4 regions of the Ruminococcus sp. RTP21358st1_G6_RTP21358_211008 genome follow, and region 4 is predicted to be linked to each of the others. Evidence: riboswitches for the same ligand, from Rfam matches in the RefSeq annotation. Region 4 holds a riboswitch; each other region holds the start of a gene.
The links. A riboswitch is a leader RNA that binds a small molecule or an ion and turns the genes downstream of it on or off. The one in region 4 is predicted to bind cyclic di-GMP.

Region 1 (8,229 bases), on a different contig from region 4:
GCATTTTTCAGTGCAAGCGGGACAACAAAAAAAGTAGCAGAAATGATTGCAGAGGAAGCAAAAGCGGATTTATTTGAGATTGAGCCAAAAGTTCCATATACAAAGGCTGATCTTGACTGGATGAATAAAAAATCCCGCAGCAGTGTGGAAATGAGTGATAAGAAATACAGACCGGAGATTATGAAGAAAAAGGTGGATATGAGTTCTTATGACGAGATCCTTCTGGGATTCCCAATCTGGTGGTATGTAGCTCCGACAATTGTCAATACATTTTTGGAAGCCTATGATTTCAGTGGCAAAAAGATTGTGCTCTTTGCAACATCCGGTGGAAGTGGATTCGGTAATACTGTAAAGGAATTACAGCCATCTGCACCGGATGCGGTTATCACAGAAGGCAGCCTGTTAAACCGTGGAACAAAACAGGAAATCAGTGAGTGGGTAAAATCTTTATAAATAACAGTGCTATGGAGGTATACAGAAAATGGGAAAAATAGTACAGACAGCAGGAAGAAATACACTTGGTGAATTCGCACCGGAATTTGCACATTTTAACGATGATGTACTTTTCGGCGAAAACTGGAATAACCAGGACATCGACGTAAAAACAAGAAGTATCATCACAGTGGTTGCTCTGATGGCTTCCGGAATTACAGATTCTTCTTTAAAATATCATCTTCAAAATGCAAAAAATCATGGTGTAACACAAAAAGAGATTGCCGCAGTAATCACACATGTCGCATTTTATGCAGGATGGCCAAAAGCATGGGCTGTTTTCAATCTTGCAAAGGAAGTGTGGGAGGCAGGTGAAGGAGATTTACCATACGAAGAGGAAGCAATGCGGGTGCATGCAAAAGAGATGGTATTTCCAATTGGTGCACCAAATGATGGCTTTGCACAGTATTTTTCTGGAAGAAGTTTTCTTGCACCGATTTCCACTTCTCAGGTTGGCATTTTCAACGTGACATTTGAACCCGGATGCAGGAATAATTGGCATATTCATCATGCAAAAAGCGGTGGCGGGCAGATCTTAGTATGTGTAGCCGGCCGAGGGTTTTATCAGGAAGAAGGCAGGGATGCGGTAGAAATGAAACCGGGTGACTGTATTAACATTCCGGTAGATGTAAAGCACTGGCATGGGGCCGCTCCGGATGAATGGTTTTCCCATCTGGCAATTGAGGTGCCGGGAGTGGATTGTTCCAATGAGTGGTGTGAGGCGGTATCGGAGAAAGAGTACGCTGGATTAAGATAAGGAGAGCACTATGGAATACGGTAAACTCGGAAATACAGATATAGAAGTGTCAAAATTATGTGTGGGCTGCATGAGTTTTGGGAAAGCTGGAACCATGCATGACTGGACGTTGGATGAAGCTGAAAGTGAGAATGTTATCAAGCATGCACTTGATTTGGGATATAACTTTTTTGATACAGCAAATGGATATTCAGCAGGAACAAGTGAGGAATATTTAGGTAAAGCATTGAAGAAAAATGTAGCGAGAAATCAGGTTGTGATTGCATCCAAGGTATATTTTAATGAAGGTCGTTTATCAAGACAGGCAATCATGAGGGAAATAGATGGAACTCTGTCACGTCTTGGAACCGACTATCTTGATTTATATATCATCCATAGATTTGACTATGATACACCAATTGAAGAAACTATGGAGGCACTGCACGATCTGGTAAAAGCAGGAAAGGTCAGGGCACTTGGTGCATCTGCCATGTATGGATATCAGTTTTATAATATGCAGTTAGCCGCAAGAGACAATGGATGGACACCATTTTCTGCGATGGAGAATCATTATAATTTGCTTTACAGAGAGGATGAGAGAGAATTGCTACCAATTTGTAAGCAAATGAAAGTTTCGTTAATGCCGTATAGCCCTCTTGCAGCCGGACATCTGGCAAGACCACAGTGGAAATCAGAGTCTCTTCGTGGAACCACGGATAGGGTTGCCATGGGAAAATATGATAAGACTGAAGCGGAAGACATACAGATAGTTAAACGTGTAGCGGAGCTTGCCGAAAAGTATAACTGCAAAATGTCCCAGATAGCCATTGCATGGCAGTGGGCAAAGGGAATTCTATCGCCTATTATTGGGGCAACCAAAACGCAGTATCTGGATGATTCAGCTGGAGCATTTGACATTAAATTAACTGCCGAAGACCTTGCATATCTTGAAGAGCCATATGTTCCACATGAGATAGTTGGTGCAATTGATAAAAATCCGGCGCAAGGTGTTATTTTGCTTGATGAAAAGAAATAAAGTTTCAGTAATCATAGAGTGTATGAATCGGAGAGGTTGTAGACGAGCATACACATGGAATGGATTTGTGGAAATGCTCAAGTATTACCCGTTAGCAAAACCTAAAACGTACTATTTATTGTTTATATTGAAGCGAATGTTACTATGAGGAGCCGTATGCGGGAAAGCCGCACGTACGGATCTGTGAGGGGCTAAGATTGAGAGGTCTTAGTCTACTCGACTGTTGAACTGAATCCGAAAAGTATTAGGGCGCAGAGGAGATAGAATCCTTTGCGTAAAAGACTAACGAACATATTTAATGAAACATCGGAACCATCTTCTTTTTGTTGTTTACCTATAATAACGATTGGAGTAGTCGATTATAGACACTGCAATCAAAAAAATCTGAAAATATATTTATTAACATTACATAAAAGTGTGTAGATGCACATAAAATGGGAATGCATATTGAAATTCAGGTCGTTCTGTGATAGAATCTCATTACTAAAAAGTGTGTAGATGCACGGAAATGGGGAGTGTAACGATGGAGATTAAAAGAGACGCTTACCTACAGCAGCTGATCGAGCGAAAAGATAATGGAATGATAAAGGTGATTACCGGCATTCGTAGATGTGGCAAATCCTTTTTGCTATTTACCATCTTTAAGAGATACTTACTGGAGAACGGCGTTGATGTTGATCATATTATTGAAATTGCATTGGATGGTATTGAGAACGAGGAATTAAGAGATCCCAAGGTATGCTTCAAGTACATCAAGGATGCCATGAAAGACGACGGGAAGTATTATCTCCTTTTGGATGAAGTGCAGTTCATGCCACGATTTGAGGAAGTGCTGAACAGCCTGCTACGCATGAGCAATATTGATGTGTATGTCACCGGAAGTAATTCCAAGTTCCTGTCCAGCGACATTGTGACCGAATTCCGTGGCAGAGGTGATGAGATTAGAATCTACCCTCTCTCCTTTGCAGAGTTTTATTCTGTTTATGACGGCGATTATGATGATGCCTGGGATGACTACATGATCTACGGAGGATTGCCGCAGATCGTAAGTTTCCAGAGCGAACGACAGAAAGCGGATTATCTGAAGAACATCTTTGCAAATGTCTATCTGAAGGATGTTATTGAAAGAAATAAGATTCAGAACGTGGATGAGATTGGGATTCTGGTTGATGTGCTTGCATCTGCAATCGGCGCACCGACCAACCCTTCAAAGATTGCCAATACCTTTGCCAGTGAGCGCCAGATGACTTATGCTAATAAAACCATCTCCAAGCATATCGACCATTTGACAGATGCCTTTTTGATTTCCAAGGCAAGCCGATACGATATTAAGGGCAGAAAGTATATCGGTGCAAATCTGAAATACTACTTTACTGATCTGGGACTGAGAAATGCACGTCTGAATTTCAGACAGCAGGAGCCTACTCATATCATGGAGAACATTGTTTATAACGAGCTGCTGATCCGTGGCTACAATGTTGATGTGGGTGTCGTGGATATCTTCGATAAGGATAAAGAGGGAAAACGTGTTCGCAAGCAGTTGGAGGTTGACTTTGTGGTGAATCAAGGAAACCAGAGATACTATATCCAGGTTGCATATGACATGACTTCGGAAGAAAAACAGACGCAGGAGTTCAATTCTCTGCGTAATATCCCGGACTCTTTCAAGAAGATCGTCATTGTAAATGGCAGCAAAAAGCCTTGGAGAAATGATGAAGGTTTTGTCATCATGGGAATGAAGTATTTCTTGCTGAATGCGAATAGTCTGGAATTTTAAGTCGATTTGAGTTGTTGCTGTGGTGTTGTTCTATTTCAAAAAAGAGTGAAATGATATAAATAAGGCCACGGCTGATTTCATGTTGGAACAGCCGTGGCTCAGTTTATTTTTTTATCCGTACAAATGAGACTGTTCCGCAGATTATGTAGAACAGATAGAGTACGATTCCGATAGTGAGAACATACGAGAATAAAGATGAACTTAAGAACGAAATAAACAAAAGTTTGTTGAATTAAAAATGAAATAAAGTCCCAGTAATCATAGAGTGTATGGATTTAATTCCATATGCTCTTTTTCTTTACTGAAAAATCTAATGTTACGAGTTTCTTACGAGTGGTATTTAAAAAACTCGCAAGAAGACTCAGTTCAATGATTCTATTGAGATATTTTGCTCTCGTGATTGTTTTTATATAGTCACCCACTTTCAAAAAGATTGCTTTTGACCACTGTAAAACATGCGCTGAGCGTTTCGTTATATGAAGGGATAATTTTTCTTTCATATTTCAAAGAAAAGAGGATAAAGAAATGTCAGAAAAAAGATGTTATACAGTTCAAGAGTTACAGGAAATCTTAGGAGTTAGCAGACCTACTATTTATAACCTTTTGAAGAAAAAGGAATTCCGGTGGATCCAGTTGGATGGCGGAAAGTATCGCATATCCAAGAAGAGTTTCGATGACTGGCTCGATAACTTGGAACAGTAAAAAACAGGATGTTGATCAGGCAGATTTTGTCTGCATCGACATCCTAAATTTTTTTCTGGATTTGAGATATGATATAAGAAAAAAACACTAACACTAAAAAGACAGGAAGTGAAAAATAAATGGCAACAGCAATTATGAAAGGGGAAGATAATTAGGATAAAGGCAGACCGGTGGAGAGCGAAATCTCTACCGGTTTTATTTATGAGATCAAATCAGAGCATGTGAGAAAAAAGAGGTAAAATCATAACAGGAATTATCTCTCAAGCCAGTAGTATTGACTGTTGGGTATATGTGCAGGACAGGAAGAAGAGGCTGCAGGCTGCGGGATATGATTATAGGGCAGTGCAGAGAAAAGTGAATGAGTTGATGAGATAGTAGGAAGCCTATTGTTGTCTGTGGAGAAATCTGCGGATGATGGCAGGCTTATTTTTTGTTTGAGTATTCAAACTTTTATGTGACAAACGTAACTGTCTGTGATATTATAAAAACGATATAAGCGAAAATGAGGTATAGTTACTTGCAGATAGAGAAGTATATTGCGGATAAAATAACATCTTTGTGTGAAAAGCGTGATATCAGTAAATATAGATTATCGCAGCTATCGGGAATTTTCCAGTCATCACTGGGAAGAATCATGGCGCAGGAAAACCTGCCGTCGCTGATCACACTTGAAAAATATGTACAGCTTTGGGCGTGACATTATCACAGTTTTTTCAGGAAGGTAATTCAGAGAATCTGACAGAAAAACAGAAAGAAGTTTTAAGGATATGGAACAATCTGAGTACAAATGAGCAGGAAACAGTGATGTCAATGCTGCGTGGTCTTCGGAAGTAGAAGAACAGTTTGAGTATATGTATCGGCTGTTCTTTTTTTATTTTTTGTCGTTAAAACGGTAATGTTTTCTTGTGTATACTAGAGCATTAAAGTATAATGAAATCAGTTTTTTTGCATAAGTATTAAAGCTATAATAAGAAAATCGGCAAACCAGATGAAAGTCTGGGACGCAAAGCTACAGGGCCTGTAAAATGGCAGCCAGTTGCATGAAATGAGGTGCACTGTCTGTTTGGCAGTGCTTTTTTATGGTAGAGCACTTGAATAAGTAATACAGAAGCTGTTTGGAAAAATATTGTGAAAAATAGCGGGGAGGTTATTGATAATTAATGAATGTAAAATTAAAATCTGGAAGCAAGCAACTGTAGCCTAGAGGAGGGGAGAAAGATGAAGAAGTGCAAATTAGTACAGAATATAATGAATTTCAAATTTTGTTACATTATATTTTGCACAATTATATGTTTTATTGTTTTATCCGTTCCTACATTTGCCAAAGAAAACTCTGACAATGTTATCCGGGTAGGATCTTTTGAGGAAACTTATAATGTAGTCAATGAAAAGGGAGAAAGAAGCGGCTATGGTTATGAGTATCTTCAAGATATTGCAGGTTATGCAGGATGGACATATAAATACATAACAAGTGATTGGAAAAACTGCTTTACACAGTTGGAAAATGGAGAGATTGATATTCTTGGTGACATTTCCTATACAGACGAACGTGCTGAAAATATGCTTTTTTCCGATATGCCTATGGGGGAAGAGAAATATTACATCTATACGGATGCATCCAATAGGGATCTTACAGCAGGAAATTTGGATTCTTTTGAGGGAAAAAATATTGGTGTGTCTAAAGATAATATAGTGGAGGATGTGCTTAATGAATGGGAATCAAAATATGGTCTGCATACGCAGCATGTCAATGTTTCTAATACCACAGAAATTATGGACAAACTATCGAAACATGAAATTGACTGCTTCGTTTCGGTAGAAGAATCCCGTTGGGAAGAATCGGATATTTCACCGCTTACAAGTATTGGAGAGACAGAAATCTATTTTGCCATAAATCCCAAACGTCCGGATATCAAAGAAGCACTGGATAGTGCTATGCGCAGAATCAAGGATGACAATCCATTTTACACTGATGATCTCTACAGGCGTTATCTTTCTGCACAGAGCAGCTCGTTTCTTTCAAAAGAAGAAAGTGAGTGGATCGGGCAGCATGGTGCAATCCGGATAGGGTATCTGAATCAGGATGGAGGTATCAGCAGTGTAGATCCATCAACAGGTAAACTGACAGGTGTTATTACAGATTATGTGGATCTTGCAGAAAATTGTCTGCAAGGTCAGACTCTGGAATTTGAATTAAATGGATATGAGACAAGAAGTGAACTGCTTCAGGCATTGCAGGATGGAAAAATAGACCTGATTTTTCATGCAAACCAGAATCCATACTTTGCAGAAACAAATGGATTTGCTTTGTCGGATACGCTATTGACTCTCAATATGGCAGCAATTACGGCAAAGGATTCTTTTGATGAAAATAAAGAGAATACAGTTGCCGTTGAAAAAGATGATTTTGCATTGAAAGCATATCTTTCATACAATTATCCGCAATGGAAGGTTGTGGAATATGAGACATCAGATGCAGCAGTAAAAGCAATGCAGAAAGGGGAGACGGATTGTATTGTAAGCAATTCAGGTACTGTTTCAGACTATTTGAAAAATGATAAGCTTCATAGTGTTTTCCTGACAAAAGAAGCTGATGTTCCATTTGCTATTCAGCAGGGAGAACCGGTTCTTTTGTCCATTCTGAATAAAACACTGACATCTATGCCTACAACTCAATTTTCAGGTGCAGTAGTTTCGTATAATGCTTCCTCACGAAAAGTTACAGCGAAGGATTTTATTCAGGACAATTTACTGACAGTTTCACTTATCGCTGGAATTTCTTTTTTCGTTGTTCTGTGTATAATTCTTGATTCTTTGAAAAAATCAAAACGTGCGGAAGAAAAATCCAAGAAGTCTGCTGAGCAGGCATTGAAGCTGAATCAGGAGCTTGAAGAAAAACAGCAGGAATTACAAAATGCACTTGTAGAAGCACAGAGTGCCAATAAGGCTAAGACTTCCTTTTTAAATAACATGTCTCATGACATCAGGACACCGATCAATGGCATTATGGGCATGCTTACAATTCTTGAAAAAAGCGGAAATGATGGTGAGCGGGCAAAAGATTGCCTGAATAAAATACATGAGTCTTCGAAACTGCTATTATCATTGGTAAATGATGTTTTGGATATGGCAAAGTTAGAATCGGATACCGTGGTTTTTGGTGATGAATCCATCAATCTGGATCAGGTATGTAAAGAAATCACGGAGTCGCTATACTTTCAGGCAGAAGAAAAAGGACTTCATGTTATGGGAGAACATGATGATTACAGTGGTATATATGTTTGGAGCAATGCAGTTCATCTGAAAAAAATATTGATGAATCTGTTTACAAACAGTATGAAGTACAATAAGGTGAATGGTTCTATTTACATGAGTATGAGAACGATTGAAAGATCAGAAGATCACATGACATGTGAATTTAAAATAAAAGATAATGGAATTGGAATGCAATGCTAGCAATATAGTGTCAACTTAAAATCGTTATGA
Region 2 (8,229 bases), on a different contig from region 4:
TCCGGTATACCCATTCATCCTGTCATTCATATGTAGTCATGAGTATAAATGGAAAAATATTGGTCGTAAATGGTGCAAATGATTCAGCGACAAAGGAAATCTATCATACTATTAGCGAAAAGATGTCAAATGAATTAGAATAACATCAGTTACAAAAAAGCTTGACCACAACAATTCTGCAAATAAAAAAGAAACTGTCGGATAATTCCAGGCAGTTTCCTTTTTTACATATATCAGATACTATATTTATTTACAATTATTTTCAATCATGTCAGCTTTTTTGTTTCTCCCCATCAGCCGATAGTATTTACACCATAATCGCAGCGATTGCAAAGGAACGATTTCTGTTCCAAGTGTCATTCGTTCCACGATTTGTTCTTTGTCAAGAGAACAATCATAAACCTTCCCTTCGCTTACAATAGAAAATCCAGCCATAACGTCAATATCTACAGAATCAATGGTGAATTCCATGAATACCTTTGTACGATACATTGGATCAGAAGCAGAAGCCGGTGCGTGAAGTTCTCCCATTTCTGATAAAATTGTTCGGACCTGTTCAGCATCATGAACAGAGACCATTAAATCAATATCATGAAATTCTGAAATAATACCTTTAAAGTACAGCAGCATAGATGCGCCTAAAGCCCACTCTATATTTGCCTCATTAAATCGATGTGCAATTTTCTGTAGTAATTCAATTTTCTTCCGTATTTCAGGCATAATACCTCCCACTTATATATTTATCTGGATAAAACATGTTTGTTACTGATTCCTACGGATCACTCTGCAAGGACTGCCTGCAGCAATCACATTGTCGGGAATACTTTTTGTTACAATACTGCCTGCTCCAATCACAACATTATCTCCGATAGTAACTCCTGGTAAAATAATAGCCCCGCCACCAATCCATACATTATTTCCAATGATAACTGGTGCTGTTTGTGTTTTACAATCATGCTTCTTAAGTCCGTCAGATAAAGGTGGCTTGGAACTGTTTTTTGAGTTTTTGTTTAACTGCTCTTTCAGTTCTCGGATGGTCTGGTTCAGACTTGTAATCTCAGCAGAAAGCTCAGCAATGCGAGCACTTTGTTCTTCGTTTTGCTTCATCAGAAAACGAACGAATTCTTCTGTGATATTAACTGGCATTCAGACCACCTTCTTTCCGCGATTTTTTATATTTCTATTGTAACGGAAATGCCGTAAAAAAACCAGTCAGACAAAAAAGATACTTCCTTAATCCAATCCTCTAACGCCAGACCCTCTACAGAACTCTCGCGTATTATTCGTTACTACTATTATCCCTCTGATCCTCATTACAGCCATTGTTCCTTTGACCTGCTATAACAAAATGGCACAAAAAGCATTGATTTTATAGACCAATTAGTCTATTCTAAAATAACTACAACAAAAATATTCTTGGAGGGGTATATGACGAAAGCTCTGACTAATTATGATAAAATAAAAATTTCTACAGCACATGTTTTCCTGCAATATAATCAGGCTACAATGATACATAAATATTCATTAGATTACAATTCTGACTGGTTATATATTACTTTTATTAACCGTACCTATCGTATTAATCGAAAAACGGGAAGTGTTCAGTGGTCAGATAATGATTTTGAAATAATTCATGAAGCCAATCACAATGAAGCAATGACTATTTATGATGTTTTATGTTATTCAAAGGATAGATGCCATCTGTCACATGAATTTATAAACATAAACAGCCTTTCCTCTGTCCGAACAGGAAATCTCTCAACGAGCAGCGGATTTTTTCAGAATACCGCTGACTTTTTTAACGGAAAAACCGTTGAATTGCGTAATGCCTGTATAGCACTTTCCGGAAAGGAACTGGAAAAAGGAGATGTTGCTTTTAAATTAAATCTTTTTCCTTTTTTGCCGATTATCATTCGTTTCTGGGAAGCTGATGATGAGTTCCCGGCAAGTCTTCAAATTCTTGCAGACAGGAATACTTTAGATTACATGCATTATGAAACGCTTATGTTTGCACTTACACATCTGTTTTCCAGACTGAACGAGGAAATGCGAAATGAAAAAAGGTGAAGAATCCAGACAACTCCTGATTGAGTGTGCGGCTGAATTATTATGGAAAAATGGATATTCTGCTACTGGAATCAGCGAAATTCTCAAACAAACAGACCTTCCAGTAAGAAAAAATATGATTGAAATGTACCTGGAATACCGGTCATATCATGGCATCTGAAAGGAACTTATGTAAGTTCTGAAAAAATATTTTTGGGGAGGGAATCCTCCCCATTCTTATATCGTGGTACTTTCAAAGATTAAATTGTTAAAGCGCTCTTTAAAGAAAAAAGTCCTATGCAATTTTCCAGAGTGGCACTCCATTAGTATAACATGCAATTAATATTTTTCCTGCTGCCTTATTACTTCTGATAATATTGACAGCAGCTTATCAGCCTGGACTGGCTTTGCTATATGTTCATTCATTCCGGCTGCAATAGCCTCCCGCTTATCTTCCTCAAATGCATTTGCTGTCATTGCAATGATTGGTATACACGCCTTGTCCTTATCTGGTAAATTTCTGATTTCCTGTGTTGCCTTATAACCGTCCATTTTAGGCATCTGGATATCCATGAGGATCACATCATATGTTCCAACCGGCATTTGCATTATCCTGTTTACACACTGGATACCATCCTCCACACGTTCTGTTTTAAGACCTGCACGCTCAAGTATTGCTTCTGCAATCTCTGCATTCAGATCATTGTCCTCTGCCAAAAGGATATTCCTTCCCTCAAGTATTTCACTGCAGGATTCTGGATTTTCAGCATGTTTTTTTACATAATAGCTTTCATCCGCTATCCTGTGTTTCAGTGTTACAGTAAAAGTGCTGCCCTTTCCAAGCTCACTCTCCACATCGATTGTTCCACCGAGCAGATCAACATATTTCTTTACGATTGACATTCCAAGTCCGCTTCCTGTGATTTTGCTCTTCGTGGTGTTTCGTTCACGAGTGAATGCTTCGAAAATTTTTGACAGATAATCCTGGCTCATACCAATTCCGGTATCGCTCACCCTGGTCCTTACAATCATGTACCCAGGCTCCTCGCAGGGTAATTCATCTATATCTACCATAACAGAACCACCGGCTGGAGTATATTTTATGGCATTACTCAGGATGTTGACAAATATTTCTTTTACCTTGGTAGTATCTGTCAGTATATTTTCATGTTCTACATTTATTGTGTAATGAAGAGCAAGATTCTTTTTCTTTGCTTCATCCTCAAATATTTCAAACAGAGTCTGCCGGATATCCTCAATCCGTCCATAGTTCTCATCAATTTCCATCCTTCCGCTCTCAATCCGAGCCATATCAAGTACATTATTTATGATTGACAGAAGAAGGTTTCCTGACTGCTGAAGTTTTTTTAAATGTTCTGAAGTTTCAGGCAAATCCTTTCCTTTCAGTTCATTCTCCATAAGCTGTGCATAGCCCAGAATTGCATTCATAGGAGTACGGATGTCATGTGACATATTGTTAAGGAAACGAGTCTTTGCCAGATTAGCTTCTTCTGCTTTTTTCAGAGCGATTTCCAACTTGTCATTAAGCTTTTGTGTATCATTTGCAGCAAGCTTTGCGACAGCTTCTGCTTTCCTTGCCTTCCGTAAAAGTACGAGGATAATACTAATGATAGTGAGTACAAAAAATCCTGCCGTAGCAAAAAAAGCAAGCATATTGTCTTTTACAAAATCCAAAAATGTTACCTTATCTGCTGTACTGTCATAAATAGCAAGTGCACTTGTAAGCATGTCAGACGGCATAGCCTTTAAGGTTTTATTCAATATTGATAAGAGGGTTCCCTCTCCACTTCTAACTGCAAAGCATGCCTCCATTGTTTATGTAAGTGGAATACTCTTGAAATTTTGACTGTTATCATATATTAGTGCCTGACTTGCGCCCATGAGGAAACAGTCTGCTTTTTCATGAATGACCATATCTGCTGCATCGTCAAGCGAATCACAATCTATAAGCTTCCATTGGGGATAACTGAATGCAATATGCTGTTTTAAGGCATATTTTTCCCTGGGCACAGCTACAGTATACACCTTATTCTCATCAAATTTTTCCTCATCTGTTACCGCCATCAGGCTGTAGGTCCAGGCTGTGTTTGTAAGTGTATATCCGTTTTTTTCTGCAAAATATGGATTCCTGCCAGCATAAAAAATCATGTCAATCTCTCGTTCTTGTAAAGCCTGAAGCATTTCATCATATTCATCATATTCCTGTATATTAAATTCCAGTATCTGATTTCCCAGACAGTCTTTGGCATAAGAGAAATATTCTGCCAGCATACCGGTAAGTTTTCCAGTCTCTTCGTCCAGGGAAAATACTGCCGCATCATTACTCAGAAATCCGATCCGGATCCCATCATGTTCTTCCAACCAGGACTTTTCTCCGCCTGTAAGACTTTGACAATAATCAAGCGTAAAATACTTTTTATACAGATCCGCCTTGAAAAAAGGACTATCCTGATCCAGCTGACGCATAGCCCAGTCCAACTCTGTCTTGATATCGCTGCGCTCTTTATTTATTACAAAATATATGCCGGATTTACCAATCGTGGTAACGGATGATATTCCCTGTTCAGACCAGATGGATTCCTCCAGAGATACAAAACAATCGATTTCATGATTCGCTAATTTCTTTTCGACATCATCATCACTATTCACATTTACATGTTTTGTATGTATGCCATTCTTATTTTCCCATTCTGTCAGCATGATTTCAGGCTCAGTCCCCATGAGCACACCTACACGTTTCCCATCCATAGACTTGAAATCAGACGTCCCAATATCCGTATCCGATAAATCAGCATAAAGGATATATTTTTCCTCACCCATGGGTTCATCCGGGAAAAGCATCTTCTGTGCACGTTCATCGGTGTAAGAAATATCGCCCATGATATCAATCTCACCATTTTCAAGCTTATCAAAACAGTTGGACCAGTCACATTTCACATACTCAAATTTCCATCCGGTATAACCTGCCAGAGCCTGCATGAGCTCGTAGCCATAACCTCGTCTGACACCGTTTTTATCGACATAATTAAAGGTATCCTCAAATGAGCCGACACGGATGGTCTGTGGCTGTTTTTCATCATTATTCGTTTCAGCAGCCTGGCAGTGTACCGATAACATCATCCACATTCCCAGGACCACAAATATACATGCAAATAGTACGGCTGATTTTTTTCTACTTTTATCCATATTTTTTATTTCCTTCATCCGTTTGTGTTTTATGATGTTCCAAACACCAGGTCAAAAACAGCAAGTATTGTTTTTATATCAATCGGTTTTGCAATATGTGCATTCATCCCTGTTGCTGTGTACTGCTGCTGTGTAATTTCCATCATCTCTGCAATGCCCCGGGTGATAAAAACGCTGCCAAACAGGCAGCGCATCTCATTTCATGCAACTGGCTGCCATTTTACAGGCCCTGTAGCTTTGCGTCGCAGACTTTCATCTGTTTTGCCGATTTCCATATTAGAGCATTTAAAATTATACAAAAAAACTGATTTTATTATACTCCCTTGCTCCACTTTACACAAGAAAAATCTCACCGCTTTAACGCTTAAAAATAATTTGAAAACCTGCTAAAAAGTTGTTAACCGAACTTCTTAGCAGGTTTTTATTACTAATCTGTCAGATTATTTTGTAATGTACTGATCAATTCCTCTATAACGATTGGCTTGGATAAGAATCCATTCATACCGCATTCCAACGCTTTCTTTCTGTCCTCGTCAAAAGCATTGGCCGTCATGGCAAGGATGGTGATTCCTGCCAGTGCCGGATCCCTAAGGGCACGGATCTGCTTCGTGGCCTCATATCCGTTCATTACCGGCATCTGCACATCCATCAGCACCAGATCATAACCGCCCGGTTTCGACCTCTTGACCTTCTCTACTGCCTCTGCCCCATTTTCTGCAGTATCCACCAGGAAGCCATATTCATTAAGGATCTCCACCGCAATTTCACTGTTCAGCTCATTGTCTTCCACAAGCAGTATACATCTGCCTCTGAAATCTGAGCATGCCGCCGGAAGAACAGGCTTCTCCTGCTCAGCCTGATTCTGGCCAATGGCAGTCATCAGGGTATCTCTGATATCGGACATAAACAGAGGTTTCGCACAGAATGCAGTTACTCCTGCAGCCCTGGCTTCCACTTCGATGTCTGACCAGTCATAAGCAGTCAGAATAATGATCGGTGTATCGTCACCAAGACTGCGGATCTGTCTGGTGACCTCAATACCATTCATATCCGGCAGTCGCCAGTCGATGATATAAGCATGGAAGGCATCCCCAAGCTCCATAGACTGTCGTGCACGCAGAACAGCCTCCTTACCGGAAAGTGTCCATTCCGAACGCATTCCAACCCTCACAAGTATTTTTGTCACGCTGTCACAGGTATTAAAATCGTCATCTACAACCAGAGCCTTAAGACCTTCCAGCTCTATGATCTTCTCTATACGTTGGTGCTCAGGCTGAGTCCGGAATGGCAGTCGGACGATAAATTCGGTACCTTTCCCCTGCTCTGTCCGGACCTCAATGGTGCCGCCCATCATATCCACAATATTCTTGGTGATGGCCATACCAAGTCCTGTACCCTGAGTCCTGCTTACAGTGGAAGTCCGCTCCCTCTCAAAAGGAGAAAAGATCTTCTGTACAAATTCCTGACTCATACCGATTCCGTTATCCTTCACCCGGATCTCGTACAGTTCACTGCCTCTTTGGAGACCCGGATACTGTTTCAGCCGGACAGAAACGGTTCCGCCAGCAGGAGTAAACTTGATCGCATTGGACAAAAGATTCAGCAGCACCTGATTCAGTCGTGTCTTATCACAATAGACATCCTCATTTGTCACATCCATGGCATCCATATAAAGCTCCAGCTGTTTCGCATGGATCTGCCCGCTGATGATCGTCTTCAGATCATGAAGCACATCCGACAGACTGACCTCCGTTTCTTCCAGATGGATCTTTCCGCTCTCAATCCGGCTCATATCCAGGATATCATTGATCAGGGAAAGCAGATGGTTACTGGAGGAAAGGATCTTTCCCAGATAATCCCGAACCTTGTTTTTATCATCAATATTGCTTACAGCCAGTGTGGTAAAGCCGATGATCGCATTCATTGGTGTCCGGATATCGTGAGACATGTTGGAAAGGAAGGTACTCTTGGCCCTGTTTGCTGTCTCCGCCGCACGGACTGCCTCAGAAAGTGCCTGGTTCATTTTCCAGTCCGAGGTACGGTCCGACAGAACCAGGATGTATTTCTTTTTTCCATTTACCTCACTACCCATTGCAATATTATGGAACCAGCGTTTTTCCCCTGTTTTCTGATGAACATATTCAAAATCCCATTCTCGCTGTTCATGAACCTTGATTTCTTCCAGATAATTTTTCTCCGGATCTTCATGTTCCGCCGGATGCAATTTTCCCAGAACACGAATATCTCTACGAATCTGTTCTACCGTAATACCCAGCAGATTTTCCGCATTTGGGCTGACGTAATCTGCCTGATATGTTTTTGCATCCAGCATCAGAAAGACATCATCCACGTTCATTGAAAGCTTTTGAAACAGCTCATCCCGGTACCGGATCTCCGTATCCTTTCTTCTGAGATTTGTCCTGCTTTTTTGAATAATAAGACTGATAAGAAAAGCAGCAATACAGAACACGACCGCACCAACAAGAAGCATTGTACTGCTCTGCAGGCTGTTCATACTGGCATTGACAATATCTGCCTGTACAAGTCCCAGAAATACCCAGTCCTGAATATCTGATTTTTCATAGACCAGATAATAGTTCCTTCCATCCAGATTTACCAGCATCGCACCAGTATGTCCTGCTTTAAACTTCTCCGAAAGCTCATTGACCTCTTTTTCAGACATATCAGAATGCTCTCTCAGAACACCGAAGAAATTATATACATTCCCCCATAACTCAGAAGAATGATCGATCACAACACGGCCATCCGGATGAACAATAAAACTCTGTGCATTTCCATTGAAAGCAGAAATATCCAGTACATCTACGATATTAGAGTTTTCATAAGCAATGGCGATGGCATCATATTCAAATCCCTGATAGTTTCCATGAGCCTTGGGAGTGGCAAAAACAAGCAACTGGGATTTTCCCGGAACTGCTGCATTTGATATCACATCATTTCCCTGCCGGATGTCCT
Region 3 (8,229 bases), on a different contig from region 4:
TGTGGTCATTCCCGGCTGTTCGGATGGGATTTCCATGCAGCTGATATAGATATGTCCGTTTTCTCTGTTATATTTCACCGCATTGGACAGGATATTCATCATCACACGTTTCACATACCCCGGACTTCCAATAAAATCCCGGTGTGTGATTTCTTTTTTCTCCCACTCGATCCGGATATTCTGTTCTGCAGCCATCTGCTTGATCACAGCAAATACTTCCCTTGAAATACTGCTCAGATTAAATGGAATCTCTTCCAGAACGATTTCGCCTGACTCAAGCTTACTCATGTCCAGGATTTCATTTACCAGTTCCAGCAACAGATTGGACGCCTTTTTCACCTTTGTCCTGTATTCCGTCTGTTTCTCCAAATCACCTGCATAATGTTCTGCCATATTGACCATGCCGCAGATTCCATTGATCGGAGTCCGAATATCATGGCTCATCCGCTGGAGAAATTCTGTTTTTGCCTCATTGGCGGCTTCTGCCTTTTTTGCTGCTATCAGAAGTTCTGCTTTATATTTTTCATCTTTTTCCTGTTCCTGTTTCCGGTGCGCCAGATTGGTTCTGTATGTCCAGAACCAGAATATACTGAACATCAGAAAATAAAGAAAAATAACACTTATCACACTTAATGGAAGATTATGGAACACTTCTGTATCCGGAAGATATGCATAAATATAGTAATCCCTCTGCTTCAGCATGATTCCGTAGCATCCTGTTCCTTCATTCTTCAAATGATAAATGTGCTGACTGTCTGTATGCCTCTTCATTGCCTGAACAACTTCGTTGTCAGCCGTATTCTGCCCCAACAGGCTCTGATCATTGCTGGCAACAACAATCCCCTCGTCTGCAACAATAATCGTTCCATCTTTCTGGATACTATAACCATTTAAAAGCCCTTGTATCGTCAGTGTATAGTTTCTGGCAAATTCAGGAGGTGTGTAATAGTAGATTGCCACAATACCCGGTGCATCTTTTCTGGCACAAGCTGCAATATCAATATAGGATCCGTCTTCCCTGGCAAACCGTTCTGAATAAGATCTTTCTTCATATCCGGTAAAATCCATGATAATGTCTTTTTGCAGATACTCCGTAATCTCATCGGTCAGAGACTCATCCGTACTGTATTCGCAGTCCGTCTTTCCCTCTGTATCCAGTACAATGATACCATCCACCCAGAGAGTCTGCAGGTTTTCTTTCAGGAACTCCCGGCTTAGCTGCCCGCCGTTTTCTGTCTCCATTTTAATATTTGTACTCATCTGTCTGGCACTTTCAATGGCACGGAGGAGGCTTTTGGATTCCGAAGATTCATTATAATGGGTGTAGGTGGAACACTGCACTTTGACATAATTTACAATCTCTACCATTCTTTTCTCGGCTTCCGTTTTTTCTGCATGGAAAAAATAAAACAGTGAACCTACAGCCACACAGATTCCAAACAGACCTCCAATCAGCTGGATCCGTTTTTCTTTTGTCTTCCTCTTAATATCCAAGATCATCCACCTCCAGATATTTCTGGGGATCATCCAGATATTTTCCAATAATTTTCAGGGATGTGCCATCCTGACGCATTTCTTCCAGCGTCTGGCTCATCTGCTCACAGATTCCTCTGTCATCATCTTTTGCAAAAGCGACACCTATTCCAGTGATCATCAGAGGCTCTTCCAGGATACGAAAGCTTGCGTCATAATCCTTCATATACTGGACAACAGATTCCTCATGTGCGGCGACTGCATCTACATATCCTTTTCCCAGAAATGTATAAATCAACTCCCGGTGTCCGAGACTGATCAGATTTGCCAGTTTTGGGATTCTATCATCTGTCCGGTCCAGAAAAATGCCTTCCGGTTTGGTTGTGGACTGGACAGCCAGGTTCTTTCCCTCCAGGTCACTCAGTTTATAAATATCACTATTCTCATTTACAGCGACCACCTGACGGCTTGCTATATATGGTCCCGCCCAGCGGTAACCATCAAGACGCCCTTCCATGGAAAAACAACCCATGATACAGTCAATCTCTCCGCTCTCCACCAGTTCTTTTTTCTTCTCCCAGTTGATCTGGGCAACCTCCACCTGATATCCCATTCTTTTGAAAGCTTCTGTAGCCAGTTCTACATCTATGCCCGTCGGTACGCCATCCTCGTTCAGATAATTGTATGGCGGATAGCTGTCACTGCCGAGGGTAATAACGGGCTTTTCTGTTTCTTCTTTCGTGTTATCTGTGTTTTTACACCCTGCCAGGGTGACTGCTAAAATTCCCGCAAGCAGAATGCCTGCAATCACTTTTTTTCCTTTCATTTTCTGTCTATCCTAACTATCCTTCTCGTATTTTTCATATCTGATTCCCTGCCATAAAATTATTATTGTTACGTCTATGAAATAACACCGTAAAAAAACACTGTCTCACAGACAGTGCACCTCAGTTCATGCAACTGGCTGCCATTTTACAGGCCCTGTAGCTTTGCGTCACAGACTTTCGTCTGTTTTGCCGATTTTCTTATTATAGCTTTTAAAATTATGCAAAAACCTATTTTATTATACTCCATTGCTCTACTTTACACAAGAAAAACCTCACCGCTTTAACACTTAAAAATTTAAAAAAAGAACAGCCGATACATATACTCGAACTGTTCTCCTTCTTCCGAAGTCCACGCAGCATTGACATTACTGTTTCCAGACATGATCTGCTGCATTTATAAGGCATCCCAGATTCCTTTATTTTCAAAATTAAATGCCGCATTTCGTGCATCCTCTACAATTTCCTTGTCATAACCTAACATATCCAAAAGCTGAATCGCATTTCGGGATGTGGCTCTTCCCTTTTTCAGGATATAGGAAAATACCACCTCTTTTTCCTGTACGTCTTCCTCAAAATGATAGTTTTCATACTGGGAATCCAAAATGTACGACAGTTCTATGTCATGAGTAGCTGCAAAAGGCAGCACCCATTTTTGCCGAAGTGCATTTAAAATTCTGGATGAAGCAGCAATCCTCTCAACCGTATTTGTACCTCGAAGCACTTCATCAATAATACATAAAAGTGGCTCCCTTTTCTTACTTTCTTCCAATATTCGTTTCAGCGACTTGATTTCTACAATAAAATAGCTCTCTCCACTCTCTATATCATCCCGCAATGCCATAGATGTCATAACTTTCAAAAACGGTGCCTGGTAGGATGAACAAGTACAGGTAACAAGCGTCTGGGCAAGAATACTGTTCATTGCAACATTTTTTAGGAATGTAGATTTTCCGGATGCGTTAGAACCGGTTACCAAAGTTCCTCCGGCTACTTGAAAGCTATTGGCAACTGCCTCCTGAAGCAGTGGGTGATACAGATCTTCTACAGCCATTTCAATCTGCGTGACACCACTTTCCCAGCTTTTAAACTCAGGTTTGCACCAAAGCGTAAGAAGTTCCCGAAAAGATGCAATGGAAATACACGCATCCAGTTCTCCAATATTATCAATAAGCTTCAAAATAGAGTCCGTTTTGTCCTGAATTTTTTTCAAAAGACCGTTATAAACCAGAATGTCTATATGAGTCAGCATTCTGATATAGTCCATAAGAATCTGTGCCGGATCTCCTCCATCTGTATTTTTACTGGTCAAAAAAATTGCTTTCCGGTTAAGACCCTTAAACACCGCTCTGGCTTCTGCAATAGCAGACATCTGCTTTCTTGTTTCTGACCATTGCACATTCTTTATTTTTTCTGCAACAGATAACATTCGAAGCAAGTGTGCATAACAATCCAGGTAAGCTTCAATTAATTTTCGGTCATTGCCTGCATAATAAATTGTAATATTTGTTATCATTAAGACTATGAAGCAAAAAAAGCCAACTACTGGCTTCACAGGTAAAAGCACTGCAACATTCAACACCAGCAGTATCAACATAAACCAATGGATTCCTGTTTTTACCTCAGAAGAACTTTTAAGAGCCAATACCGTATCCGACAAAGAACCTAATCTCGTTTTTCCAATCTGCGACAGGAGCAGCTGCATATGCTCCCGTTCTTTTTCATGTTGGGAAAAAAAATCTATCAACTCATCTCTTTTGTCTATTTCAGCCTGAGAAAATACAGGTCTTCGCATCATATCATAAAGCACATCTTCCCCAGGAGAAGAAATCGTCTGATTTACCATCTTATAAAGGCGATCCATATCCAGATCATTCCAGGTAATATCATCTATTGCGAAACCTTCTTTTTCTCTTCGTCTAAAATAATGGGAAATCTGCTCAATGTCACCAGGCTCATATTGTCTGGTATACGGCTTCCCCCAGTTTCTTCGAATTTTAGTCAAGATACGCTTTTTATTTTTATAATTTTCATATATAATCCATAAAACAAATAGCAAAAGGCATACTGCTATTGTCAAGATTACTGATACATATGGATTCATTCCGCTTTCACCTCTTTTATGTAATCAATTCAATAGAATTGTATTTTTTAGTTCTCTTGCCGCAGCTCCCATAGGATGCTGGCTGTCATACACCAGGCAGATCTGGCGCTCCGGAATTTCATCTTTTAATGGAATCTGTACGATCTCTTTTTTCAAAAGGGAAGGTGCGGCCATTGGCTGGGGCAAAAAGGCAAACTTATCTTTTTTCTCTGTATAACAAATTTTTATCCATTCATCATCTGCATCTATAATCTTGCAGGATAATTCAGTTTTTTCCGCAAAACTAAAAATGAACTCTGATCTGATAATACATTGTTTTCCTACAAGATCATTAATCAGCTTTGACATATATGCCACTCCTCTCTGCTTTTTCTCCAATCGTTTTACTTTCGTTTCCAAACGCTTTACTTTTCCCGGATACGCTGAATAACAAAGTAGCAGCAACAATGCTACAATCCCAAACCATTCCATCTCTTTCTCCTTACAGCATTTTCATATTCTACAAGTCGTAAAACTTTATAATTGCTCTTCAGCTTCCATCCACATCAATACTTTTTACAATGCGGACAATGCCATGCACGTTGTTCTGCTGGATATGGCAAAATAATAACAATCTTTCTGAAAAAAATCCTTTTATACCTGTTTTCTTTATTCCGTATCAGCCGTAAATTCATATGAGTGTAATCCACCTTGTGCAGGTCCTTCTACCTTGAAATCATATCACACTCTCCGTCATATTTCCATTTCAATTTACTTTCAAATCACTCCTGTCATATTTCCTGTCGGCTTGCTTCTGTAACCAGCATCCGGTTGATTTTCTCCTGCATTGCTGCAATCATCTCTGACATTTCCATGATTCAATATCCCCCAAAAGCAGGTTAGCCTCTTCTCTTTGAATCTTTGCTACATTCTGTGCAAGTTTTTACCAGATAGACGGCTTTACCTCTCCTTAAAATGCTTTCTGGTTTTGAAGTTTACTGTATGACCAAGATACTCTCTTTTCTTCAGAATCCCTGCTACTGTGGAAGATTCTCTGTACAACTGCTGCCGCTTCTTCATCACTGACCCATATATTCGAATCATCCTTATCTTTAAGATAACCATACGGTATTGTACTTGCCACATGCTTCCCTCTTAAGGTAGAAACTACCACCCCTCCCCTGTATATCGCTTAAGAGGAAAATACCCTTTAGGATGATTTCTACTCCTAAAGGGTATTTTTATAAATAATTATTTATTTAATTTATGAAATAATATAAAACAATACTTAACCGCTCAGGTATTTTCCGGATAAATCCCAATAAACGTTAGAAGCGGAAGTACACGGAAATCATGTAAAACAATTTTCATTTCCCTGGCTTTTTTCCCCTTAACAGGAATGATCTTCTGATAGCCAATTACCGTTCCTGTGTAAATACTGTTCCATATTTCCCCTTCTTTAACAAATACCTCATATTTTTCTACTCTCTGGCTATAGCAGACAGCCTCTTTTAATACCAGATACCCCAAATTGTATGAGTCGTCCAGGCAAATCGTTATCTCTACTGGCAGCTCACTGCTTTCAGGCTGATACCATGCTTCCAAAGTATCCTCTGTCAAATTAGAAGCCGGATGCGCCGGATCTTCATTTTCCGAAAAAACATGTGCTGTACTCATTAAATTATGAGCAAAAGATTTCTTTTTCCAGTTTCCAAATTCTTCCAGACGTTTAACATCATTTTTATGAAGAAGTCCGTTTGGCATAGGTGGAATGTTTAACAAAAAGGTTGCATTTCCTCCAACAGCCCCAATATAGATATGAACCAGCTCTTCCAGACTTTTCACCTGATCATCTTCTTCTGGATGATAAAACCATCCAGGTCTTATAGAAGTATTTACTTCTGCCGGATACCAGATCAGATCCGTTTCACCTTCAAGCGCTTTTCTGCTTCCAAGATCTTCCATATCACTGGTAATCCGGCGCATTCTGAATTCCTCATCATCGGTCTGCTGGCTTCTTTCCTGTACACTCTCTGCAAGTGCTGTACGCGCAGGAACAACACTCCACTCAGATTTTCTTACATCGCCAGCTTCATTTCCACACCATCGGATATCTGGCCCGCAGACACAGATACATGCGTCTGGCTGATATTTTCGAACACATTCGTAATAGCGATTCCAGTCGTAGACCTGTTTTTTCCCATTAGGTCCTTCCCCACATGCACCATCCAGCCAGACACTGAAGATTTCCCCGTATCTGGTAAGAAGCTCTGTAAGCTGGGACAGGTAGTAATCGTCATACTCTTTTCCCATTCCATAGCAGGGCTGGTTTCGATCCCATGGAGAAAGATAAATTCCAAATTTCAGTCCATGGCGGCGGCATGCTTCGGACACTTCCCGGACCACATCTCCCCTGCCATTTTTCCACGGGCTTGCTGCAACGCTGTGACTGGTATATCTGGTAGGCCACAGGCAGAAGCCGTCATGGTGCTTACAGGTAAGAATTACGCCTTTCATGCCGGCATTTTGTGCTGCAGTCACCCACTGGTCTGCGTCAAACTCTGTAGGATTAAAAATTTGTGGATTTTCCGTTCCATCTCCCCATTCCCGATTGGTATACGTATTCATTCCAAAATGAAAAAACGCATAAAACTCTGTTGCCTGATAGGCAATCTGGCGGCAGGAGGGAACTATTTTTATTAATTCCTGATCAGTTGGCATATGATTTCTCCTTTTTTCATCCCTTCAACCCGCCTGCACCGATTCCCTGAAGCAGATATCTCTGTCCAATGAGATAGATAATAATTGTTGGGATCATAACGATTACAAGTCCGGCAAACAGGGCGCCCCAGTCTGTAGCATATTTCTGCACCTCAAACAAGTTTGCCATACCGATGGGAAGGGTTTTCTTTGCATCTTCCGTAAGAAGAACAAGTGCCAGTGGATATTCATTCCAGAAGCCCATGGCACTTAACATCGTAATGGTCGCAATCCCGGGTTTTGCAAGAGGCACCATAACTCTTAATAACAGCTGGATATTAGTAGCACCGTCAATTCTTGCAGACTCCTCATAATCCCTTGGTACCGCAGACATAAATCCCTGTAAGGTAAAAATACAGAAAGGAAACTGCATAACTGCATAAACAAGACATAATACCGGCAGGTTATTTAATCCGTTCACAGCCTGTAATTCTAGAAACAAAGGAATCATAATGTAAGTAGCCTGCAGAAAAATACAAGCCATGTAGACCGTAGAAATCAGCCTGCTGCCCACAAAACGGTATCTTGCCAGTACATAAGAGATGGGAATGACCAAAAGCAGAAGCAATACAGTGGAAAGCACTGTCACAAATATGGAATTTCCAAAATAAGCGGCAATATTTGCTTTCTGCCATGCTGCCACAAAATTATCCAGATTCAAAGCTGCGGGCAATGCATAAGGATCTGTCAGATATTCTGCATTTGTCTTAAACGCAGACATCAGGTTCCAGAAAAGCGGATACAAAAAGATAACGGTAAACAGAATCATCAGGATCCTGATACACCAGGTTCTTACAGTTTTCATCAGTCTCCCTCCTATTCTTTTTCAGATGATATTTTTTTAGAAATCATTGCAAGGACGATTGCAAGGCCAAGGGTAAACATGGCGATTGCCATGGCATATCCAAAGTTGGCATTTCTCATACCCTGGGTGTACATATACTGCAACAGGACACTGGATGCGCCGTTTGGTCCACCACCTGTCATAACATTGGACAGGGTAAAACTTAAGTTGATAGTACCAGACAGGGAAAGTATATAGGTCGTTCCAATTGATCTGCGTAGCAGCGGAATGGTGATCTTAAAGAA
Region 4 (8,229 bases):
CTGGACTCTGAAACACATGTTCAGTGTAATGATGTCAAACGTAGTACAGGATGATATGGAAGGCTTCCTGGATCAGTTAAATTCCGGTGAGGGAACCTTCAATGTAGATGGTATCGATGATGTATTTGCAACAGCTGATGTTATCAAAGCTCATTGCGGAAGCAATATGATGGATTGTGACTCTACATCCGGTTTCAACGCACTTGCAAACTCTGAAGCAGCTATGTTGATCAGCGGTGAGTTCAGCCAGAATGTAGTAGCAAGAATGGATAACCCGCCGGAAATCGGATACTTCGCATTACCAGTATCCAATGATGCTGAGAGAAACAAAGCAGCAGTTGACGTAGGAATCGTATATGGAGTAAGCACTCAGACAGAGCATATGGATGCCTGCAAAGAGGTTATCGACTTCTTAAGTGATGCTTCTCTTTCTGACGGATATATTGCAATTGTAACCGAGAAACCAGGTTCTGCACCAGCTTCCCAGGATTTCACAGTTAGTTATGATTCTGCATCTACAAACGATTATCTGGAATATGCAAACAGCGGAAACGTAATTCCGTGGGTATATCAGCAGTATGTAAACGGATTTGATGTTATCTCCGGAGATATCTTCCAGGGTTACATGGCAGACGCTGCTGACAAGGATGAGGTAATTTCCGAGCTTGACGCAGCATATCTTGAATATCTGGATCAGTAAATAAGAGGAAATGCTGACCTGCGATTCCCGGGGGGAGCACCCCCGGGAATCTTTTTAATGGAAGATTTATCGTGATATCTGTATAAGCAGATGAGCCTTTTAGAAAAAGAAAGAGAGGATAATATGTCATCTTTATATAAGAAAAACAAGAAATTTTATCTTCTGCTGATTCTGCCTGCCTTGCTTTTGTATTCCTTTGCAATGCTGGCACCTCTGTTTGGCGGAACCATTCCATATTCATTCCTGAAATGGAATCTGATGTCCGGGAAAAAAGCTTTTGTGGGATTTGACAATTATGTAAAATTGTTTTCCGATGCAAAATTCTGGACTTCTTTTGGATTTAACCTTTTTGTTGGTGTGTTCACCATTATTGGCAGCAATGTTTTTGGATTTATTCTTGCTTATTTCCTGGATGAGAACATTAAGGCTAAAGGCGTGGTCAGAGCTATGTTCTTCATTCCTAACATTGTCAGTGCCGTATTGGTATCCTTTATCTGGGTGTTTATTTTTACAAATGCAATGCCTGCACTTGGCGGAGTATTGGGCTGGGACTGGCTGGCAAATATAAGCTGGTTCGGAACTCCGTCAATGGCAACTGTGACGATCATTGTGGTTTCCATCTGGCAGAACATTGGTTTCCTGATGATCATTTATACCGCAGGTCTTCAGACTATTCCGAAGGATGTTATGGAGTCTGCTGAGCTGGATGGCTGCAGCGGTCTGAAAAAAGTTCTGAAAATCGAGCTTCCGCTGCTTATGCCAACTGTCACGATCAATCTGTTTGTTTCTATTTCAGGAGCATTTAAGTCATTCGATATTCCGAACGCAATGACAGGCGGTGGTCCTTATGGTTCCACAATGCCAGTTGCCATGAATATTTACCAGGAAGCTTTCACCAAGTACAACCTGGGCTATGGCTCAGCGAAATCTGTAATCCTGTTCCTTACAGTAGCAGCGGTTACTCTGATCCAGTTGTACTGCACTCGTAAGAAGGAGGTAGAATACTAATGAAAAAGAAAGTATGGCTTCCAACCATTATTATGTTTTTCTTTGGTGTCCTGTTCCTTATGCCGATCATCCTGCTTGTGATGAACGCATTCAAGACACATAACGATATGATCCAGAACTTCCTTTCTTTTCCGCATTATCTCTATACCGGAAACTTTACAGAAGCTATAGAACGTCTGAAATTCTGGAGAGTAGTTGGAAATTCAGCATATGTAACCCTGGGAACCATGCTGGTATGTACCATCATTTCCTTTATGGCTGCATATGGAATTGCGCACATCCCTGGAAAGCTTGGAAATGTTTTGTATCTGATTTTCACCCTTGGACAGATCATTCCGTTCCATTCCATTATGATCGCGCTTTCTGTACAGCTGACCAACGCAAACCTTTTGAATAACCTGACCGTACTTATTTTCCTGTATGCCGGCTTCCACGGAGCATTCGGTATTTTTACCTATGTTGGCTTTTTGAAGTCCATTCCGAAGGAATTGGAAGAGGCAGCAGCAATTGACGGCTGTGGCATGTTCCGCTGCATGTGGCAGGTAATTTTCCCATTGGTACGCTCCACAAGCATAACTCTTCTGGTGCTGTTTTTCCTGTGGACATGGAATGATTTCCTTATGCCAAACCTGTATGTTTCAGACAGTGGTTTGAGAACTCTGACAGTTGCTATTTATATGTTTAAGAGTACCTCCGGATCTGAGTGGAATCTGATGCTTGCCGGAATGACTCTGTCCATGGTTCCAATCATAATCATTTATATTGCAGCACAGAAATATATCACCAGCGGACTTACCGCAGGTGCAGTAAAAATGTAATTGAAAAGGAGAACGGCAGAAAATGGACAATATTAATTTACAGAGAATTGAAGGCTATACAGTTCAGCTGGTAGCAGAGGATGTCTGGGCAATCGATGAGTTCGGAGCAGACATTATTTATCTGGTAAAAGGTGAAAAAAGTGCAGCTGTGATTGATACCGGTTCAGGTTTTGGAAATCTGAAAAAGGTGATCGAAACCCTGACTGATTTGCCATATGTTGTATTAAATACACATGGACATCTGGATCATGTGGGCGGCAATCACGAGTTCGGAAAGGCATATCTGAGTGAAAAAGATTTCAAAATGGCAGATACAGAAAAACTTAGAAGCGGCTGGAAGCATTATGTTGAAAAAACAAAGAAGGAACCGGGATTTTATGGAACAGAGTACATAATTGAAGGTCGTGAGCCTGGAGATTTCCAGATGCTGCCGCTGAGCGAGCATCAGATCTTTGATCTGGGCGGCAGAAGCCTGGAAGTATTATTTACACCGGGACATACTCCTGGAAGTGTAGTTTTCCTGGATAGAAAAAATAAATTCCTGTTCGCCGGAGACAGTGTAGTGTCAACTCCAATCCTGATTTTTGATACCTATTCCTCAACAGTAAAGGAATATGCAGAGGGATTAAAGAAGCTAGATAAAGAAGATTTTGAGCTTATTTTCCCAGGACATTTTTTACGTCCGATCGGAAAAGCAATTCTTCACGATCTTATCACATGTGCTGATAAAATCGTAGAAGGAACTGCAAAACCGGAGCCTATTGACTTCAGCCATATGTCTTCAGAACCAGCTTTCCTTTTCAAATATGGAAAAGGAAACATCGCTTATAATGACAAGCATATTTGTTAATAAAAAATGATAAAAAAATCATTATAAATTTATTAAAAATCATTTGCCATAATATGCCGGGACATATATAATGAATACATTGTTGCAGGAGAGCGATTATGGAGCAGATAACAATTAAAGAGGTTGCGAAATTGTGCGGCGTAGGAGTCAGCACAGTGTCTAGGGCAATTAACAATCACCCGGACATTAATCCGGAAACGAAACAGAAGATTCTGGATACGATCAGAGAGTACAATTATGTACCGAATAATAGTGCCAGAAATCTGAAAAGAACTGATTCCAATACGATCGCAGTTATAGTAAGAGAAATCAGCAACCCATTTTGGGGTGTTATGCTGCATGTATTGGAGAGGGAAGTCCGTGACAGGAAATACTGCCTGGTATTGCAGAATGTAGCAAATGATGAAGATGAAGTTGAGCTTGCCCTTCAGCTGGAAAAAGAGAAAAAAGTCAAAGGAATCATATTCCTTGGCGGTATGTATGATTATGACGAGTCAAGGTTGAGAATGCTGGGAGTTCCGTATGTGATCAGCAGTTCTGGAAAAACAGTTCCGGAGGATACAGGAGCTTATCCTAAAAGTGCCCTTGTGACGACAGATACAGAGATTGAGAGTCAGAACATGATTGATTATCTGTGCAGCTGCGGTCATAAAAGGATCGCCTTTATTACTTCCAGAGATGAAGGTCTTGGAAGATGCCATCTCAATGGCTATAAAAGAGCACTGGAGAAAAATGGACTGGAGTACGATGAGAAGCTTATAATTCGTTTAAAACCAGCTAAAAGAATCTATACGATTGAGAATGGTTATAACTGTACCTGTGAGCTTTTGAAATCGGGAGTAGATTTTTCCTGTATTTATGCAATTTCAGATACTCTGGCCGTGGGAGCCTGCAGAGCAATTATTGACAGTGGCAAAAGAGTGCCGGAGGATTATTGTGTGGCAGGAGCAGATGGTCAGGATATTGCGGAATATTATCATCCATCCATTACCACATTGAAATATCCAAGAGTGGAAACTGCCCAGCAGAGCGTCCGTACCCTGTTTGATATGATCGACCGGAAAAAGGTAGTGAAACGGCAAATACTGGGCGGAACTCTTATAGAGCGGGAGTCTACGCGCAAGCTGTAAGGTGTAGCTGTTGCCATCCGGCCATCGAAAAGGAATCTGTGAAAATATTTGAGAAGGATTATCATGCGTTACGATCCGCTCAGATATTTTTACAGATTTTTTTGTTTTCGTACTTTTTAGACGGATTTTTGTAAGTTTTAACAAGGGAATTCCGTTGACAAAAGTGACAGTTTGCTTTATTATAAGAAATGAATAAAAGGCAAACCTGTTGAAAGACAGGGACGCAAAGCCAAGGGTCTAAGGTCTCAGTACTATGACAGCCGGTTGCCGCATTGATATTGATTAGGTAATGTAATATGACAGGAGACGTGGTTCTTCTATTTGTGGCGACCGTTTATTTAATCTGATAAACGGTTTTTTTATTTCCACAAACTGATGGGACTGATAGTTTCCAGATAGCGGCAAGTCAGTTACATTATAGTTCAAGAAAGGTGTGTTATTTATGAAAGGAAAGAAATTAACAGAGTGGCTCGCAAATAAAAAAGTTGTTTCCAGTTGTGCTGCTATAGCATTGGCAGCAGTGATCGGCGGCGTTTCATTATTCTCAGGAACAGGAGAAACACCTGAATTCCCCAGTTACACAGATCCAATCATGGAGGCTTCCATCATAGAAGATGAAACTCCACTGGCTTCCCAGCCGAAGACTACTGTGAAGACTACCTCCAGTACCAAGACAACCAGGAAGACTGTTAAATTAAAAAAGGCTTCCAAGAAGAGCTACACCAAGAAACTGAAAACCAAAACAAAAGTAACCAATAAAACAAATAAATCCGGTAATACAACAGTAGATACCAAGACAACCGTTGTTACCAAAGCAACAGCGAAATACACCAAGAAATCCAAAAAGAAAGTTGTTACATCCAAGATCACAACAACTGTTCAGACAACAACTACACAGCAGGTATCAATTGACAATGAGACCGCTGTAAGCACCACTTCTTCTGGTACTTCCGCTGCCCAGGTAACTGCAGCAGCAAGCTCTTCACAGAACCAGAGCAAACACGAGGAAAATGTAGCAAGTGTTGCAGGCAAGATGGACAATCGTGTAATTGCAGCATATCAGCAGCTGGGATTTAAGCTTGTTGTTGATCCATCCGTCAACTATTCCGGATATTTTGATGCAAGATCAAGATCTATTACAATGAAGCAGATTGATGATTCTGTTTATCATGAGCTGGGTCATTTCCTCGCATTCATCGCAGGAAATGTAGATAAGACAGCAAGCTTCCAGAGCATTTTTGCAGCTGAGAAGGCAAATGTTACAGCCTTCAATAAAGCCTATGTAACACAGAATGCTTCCGAATATTTTGCAGAATCTGTTAAGGATTACATCTTGAATAATGCTTCCCTGAAGAGCACCAGACCACAGACTTATGCAGCTGTTCAGAATGCATTGAATCAGATTACAGATGCACAGATCGCTAAGATTCAGAAGATTTATGGAGCGTTCTGGAACTAATGATTTTAAAGATGACCGGCACCCGGAGAAATATCTCCGGGTGTTTTACTGTGGATACCACAGGCGCGGGAAAATAGTGTTTTATAAAAAGGTAAGTGACAGATGGTACTTACCTTTTTGTCACCGGGAGAACCTTAATCTTATATATGTCGAGTTGCTGTTCACTGGTAACATTCCGCGAGGTGTTTTTTGTGAACAAAGTTCACAGAAAACCCGAGAATTAAGTTTGGGCAGCAAACGCTACTTCTTGTGCTTGTCACAAGAAGGTTCGTCTTTCTGTGCATCGCGAAGCGTGTTACTGGTCATGGAGTGAACAGTAACTATGTCGAAGAGTCTGGATATGTGTCGACAGAAAATTCTTGCAATGAAAAACCTTAGGTGTGTATAATACAAAACAAAGGTTATCACTTTCTTGCAGGCAGGGATAGATATATTGGGGTCACTGGTCCTAAGTGAACAGTAACATATATTGGGAATGGATGTAGACACGGCGCCTGAAATGTGTTAGAATCAACTTTAATAAGTTTTTTGAAGGATGTTTTTATAATTCAGTATATAGCTTCTGTCTAATCAGACATTTGTATCCCGTTAAATCAAAATTGAAATGTGTTTTAGAATTGTATTAGTCGAAGAGGTAGATGATTGATGAAAGAAAAGTATGAATCATTATCCCTGGCTACGCTGAAAGACTTGGCAAAAGCCAGAGGACTGAAGGGCATTTCTACTATGAGAAAGCCTGAATTAATTGAACGTATGCTGGAAGAGGACAGGAAAGAACAGACTGCAGAAAATGAGCAGACTATTTCCGGAACAGCAGAAGAGAATACCATACCTGCAAGACCAGAGCCTGTGGCAGCAGAAAAAACAGAAAATACGGGAAGTGTTTCTTCACCGGAGAGAAGAGAAGCACCAACCAGATCCCGTACCATTATACGGCGTAATCCTGAGTACCGCAGCAATAATTATGGCAGAAATGAAAATGCAGGACGTCAGAACAGTTATAATGGAGAAAACAGACCGGAGAACTTTGTGAAGCGCACTCCTGTAGCGAAACCTGTAGAAGTGGTTCCGCCAGCCGAATTAAGACCCGAGGAAACGGAACAGCCCCGTACAGGCGCAGCCAGTGAGAACCGTACAGAAGAGGGGGTAAGCAATGCTTACAATGTTCCGGCTGAAACGGTCCAGCTTGACAGTGGCGAAAAGGCCAATGGAATCCTGGAGGTTATGCCGGATGGTTTTGGATTTATTCGAAGTGAGAATTATCTTCCAGGAGAGAATGATATCTATGTTTCCCCGTCACAGATCCGCAGATTTAATTTGAAGACAGGGGATATTATTCAGGGAAATATCCGTATTAAAACACAGGGGGAGAAATTCAGTGCCCTTTTATATGTAACGTCTATCAATGGTTTCCATCCAAGTGAGGGACAGAAGAGATACAATTTTGAAAACATGACCCCAATCTTCCCAGATGAACGTCTGATCATGGAGCGTCCCGGCGGAACTACTGCCATGCGTATCGTAGATCTGATCAGCCCTATCGGAAAGGGACAACGTGGTATGATTGTTTCCCCGCCTAAGGCAGGTAAGACTACTTTGCTTAAGGATGTCGCGAAATCTATTCTTAAGAATAACAAGGATATGCATCTGATCATTCTTCTTATTGATGAACGTCCTGAGGAAGTTACCGATATCAGGGAAGCAATACAGGGACCGAACGTGGAAGTTATTTATTCCACATTTGATGAGCTTCCGGAGCATCATAAGCGTGTATCCGAGATGGTTGTAGAGCGTGCACGCCGCCTTGTAGAACATAAGCAGGATGTTGTGATCCTTTTGGATTCCATTACCAGACTGGCAAGAGCCTATAACCTGGTTGTTCCTCCAAGCGGAAGAACTCTGTCAGGAGGTCTTGATCCGGGAGCACTTCATATGCCGAAGCGCTTCTTTGGTGCAGCACGTAATATGCGTGAGGGAGGAAGCCTTACCATTCTTGCCACTGCACTGGTTGACACCGGAAGCAAAATGGACGACGTTATTTACGAAGAATTCAAGGGAACCGGCAATATGGAGCTTGTTCTTGACCGCAAGCTTCAGGAGAAACGGGTTTTCCCGGCCATCGACATTCAGAAATCCGGTACCAGACGAGAAGATCTGCTTCTGAGCAAAGACGAGCAGGAAGCTGTATATATTATGCGAAAGGCTCTTAACGGAATGAAGTCTGATGAGGCAGTGGAACAGATCCTGAACATGTTTGCACGTAC

Region 1: another riboswitch for cyclic di-GMP. It lies ahead of AB5Z12_RS19330 (transporter substrate-binding domain-containing protein); the one in region 4 lies ahead of AB5Z12_RS02520 (hypothetical protein).
Region 2: another riboswitch for cyclic di-GMP. It lies ahead of AB5Z12_RS00925 (transporter substrate-binding domain-containing protein); the one in region 4 lies ahead of AB5Z12_RS02520 (hypothetical protein).
Region 3: another riboswitch for cyclic di-GMP. It lies ahead of AB5Z12_RS00950 (ABC transporter substrate-binding protein); the one in region 4 lies ahead of AB5Z12_RS02520 (hypothetical protein).

The regions. Positions count from the first base shown of each region.
Region 1 is NZ_JBDGDM010000072.1:37-8,265, reverse strand. Features, by position in the region: gene AB5Z12_RS19365 (flavodoxin) at 1-453, shown strand, start outside; gene AB5Z12_RS19360 (carboxymuconolactone decarboxylase family protein) at 482-1,249, shown strand; gene AB5Z12_RS19355 (aldo/keto reductase) at 1,260-2,264, shown strand; gene AB5Z12_RS19350 (ATP-binding protein) at 2,788-4,041, shown strand; gene AB5Z12_RS19345 (helix-turn-helix domain-containing protein) at 4,567-4,743, shown strand; gene AB5Z12_RS19340 (hypothetical protein) at 5,035-5,118, shown strand; gene AB5Z12_RS19335 (hypothetical protein) at 5,261-5,440, shown strand; cyclic di-GMP riboswitch class I at 5,712-5,787, shown strand; gene AB5Z12_RS19330 (transporter substrate-binding domain-containing protein) at 5,962-8,199, shown strand.
Region 2 is NZ_JBDGDM010000002.1:22,261-30,489, forward strand. Features, by position in the region: gene AB5Z12_RS00890 (SdpI family protein) at 1-143, shown strand, start outside; gene AB5Z12_RS00895 (DUF1897 domain-containing protein) at 247-720, opposite strand; partial or broken gene AB5Z12_RS00900 (DapH/DapD/GlmU-related protein) at 763-951, opposite strand; partial or broken gene AB5Z12_RS00905 (DUF6444 domain-containing protein) at 952-1,146, opposite strand; gene AB5Z12_RS00910 (DUF3786 domain-containing protein) at 1,429-2,067, shown strand; gene AB5Z12_RS00915 (hypothetical protein) at 2,054-2,227, shown strand; gene AB5Z12_RS00920 (hybrid sensor histidine kinase/response regulator) at 2,386-3,828, opposite strand; gene AB5Z12_RS00925 (transporter substrate-binding domain-containing protein) at 3,883-5,253, opposite strand; cyclic di-GMP riboswitch class I at 5,454-5,529, opposite strand; gene AB5Z12_RS00930 (response regulator) at 5,681-8,229, opposite strand, start outside.
Region 3 is NZ_JBDGDM010000002.1:33,425-41,653, forward strand. Features, by position in the region: gene AB5Z12_RS00945 (ATP-binding protein) at 1-1,500, opposite strand, end outside; gene AB5Z12_RS00950 (ABC transporter substrate-binding protein) at 1,484-2,299, opposite strand; cyclic di-GMP riboswitch class I at 2,426-2,501, opposite strand; gene AB5Z12_RS00955 (DNA mismatch repair protein MutS) at 2,695-4,302, opposite strand; gene AB5Z12_RS00960 (hypothetical protein) at 4,426-4,872, opposite strand; partial or broken gene AB5Z12_RS00965 (recombinase TnpX) at 5,344-5,533, opposite strand; gene AB5Z12_RS00970 (alpha-L-fucosidase) at 5,677-7,101, opposite strand; gene AB5Z12_RS00975 (carbohydrate ABC transporter permease) at 7,118-7,945, opposite strand; gene AB5Z12_RS00980 (carbohydrate ABC transporter permease) at 7,957-8,229, opposite strand, start outside.
Region 4 is NZ_JBDGDM010000004.1:41,354-49,582, reverse strand. Features, by position in the region: gene AB5Z12_RS02545 (ABC transporter substrate-binding protein) at 1-700, shown strand, start outside; gene AB5Z12_RS02540 (carbohydrate ABC transporter permease) at 791-1,708, shown strand; gene AB5Z12_RS02535 (carbohydrate ABC transporter permease) at 1,708-2,526, shown strand; gene AB5Z12_RS02530 (MBL fold metallo-hydrolase) at 2,549-3,376, shown strand; gene AB5Z12_RS02525 (LacI family DNA-binding transcriptional regulator) at 3,475-4,506, shown strand; cyclic di-GMP riboswitch class I at 4,695-4,778, shown strand; gene AB5Z12_RS02520 (hypothetical protein) at 4,949-5,965, shown strand; gene rho (transcription termination factor Rho) at 6,611-8,229, shown strand, end outside.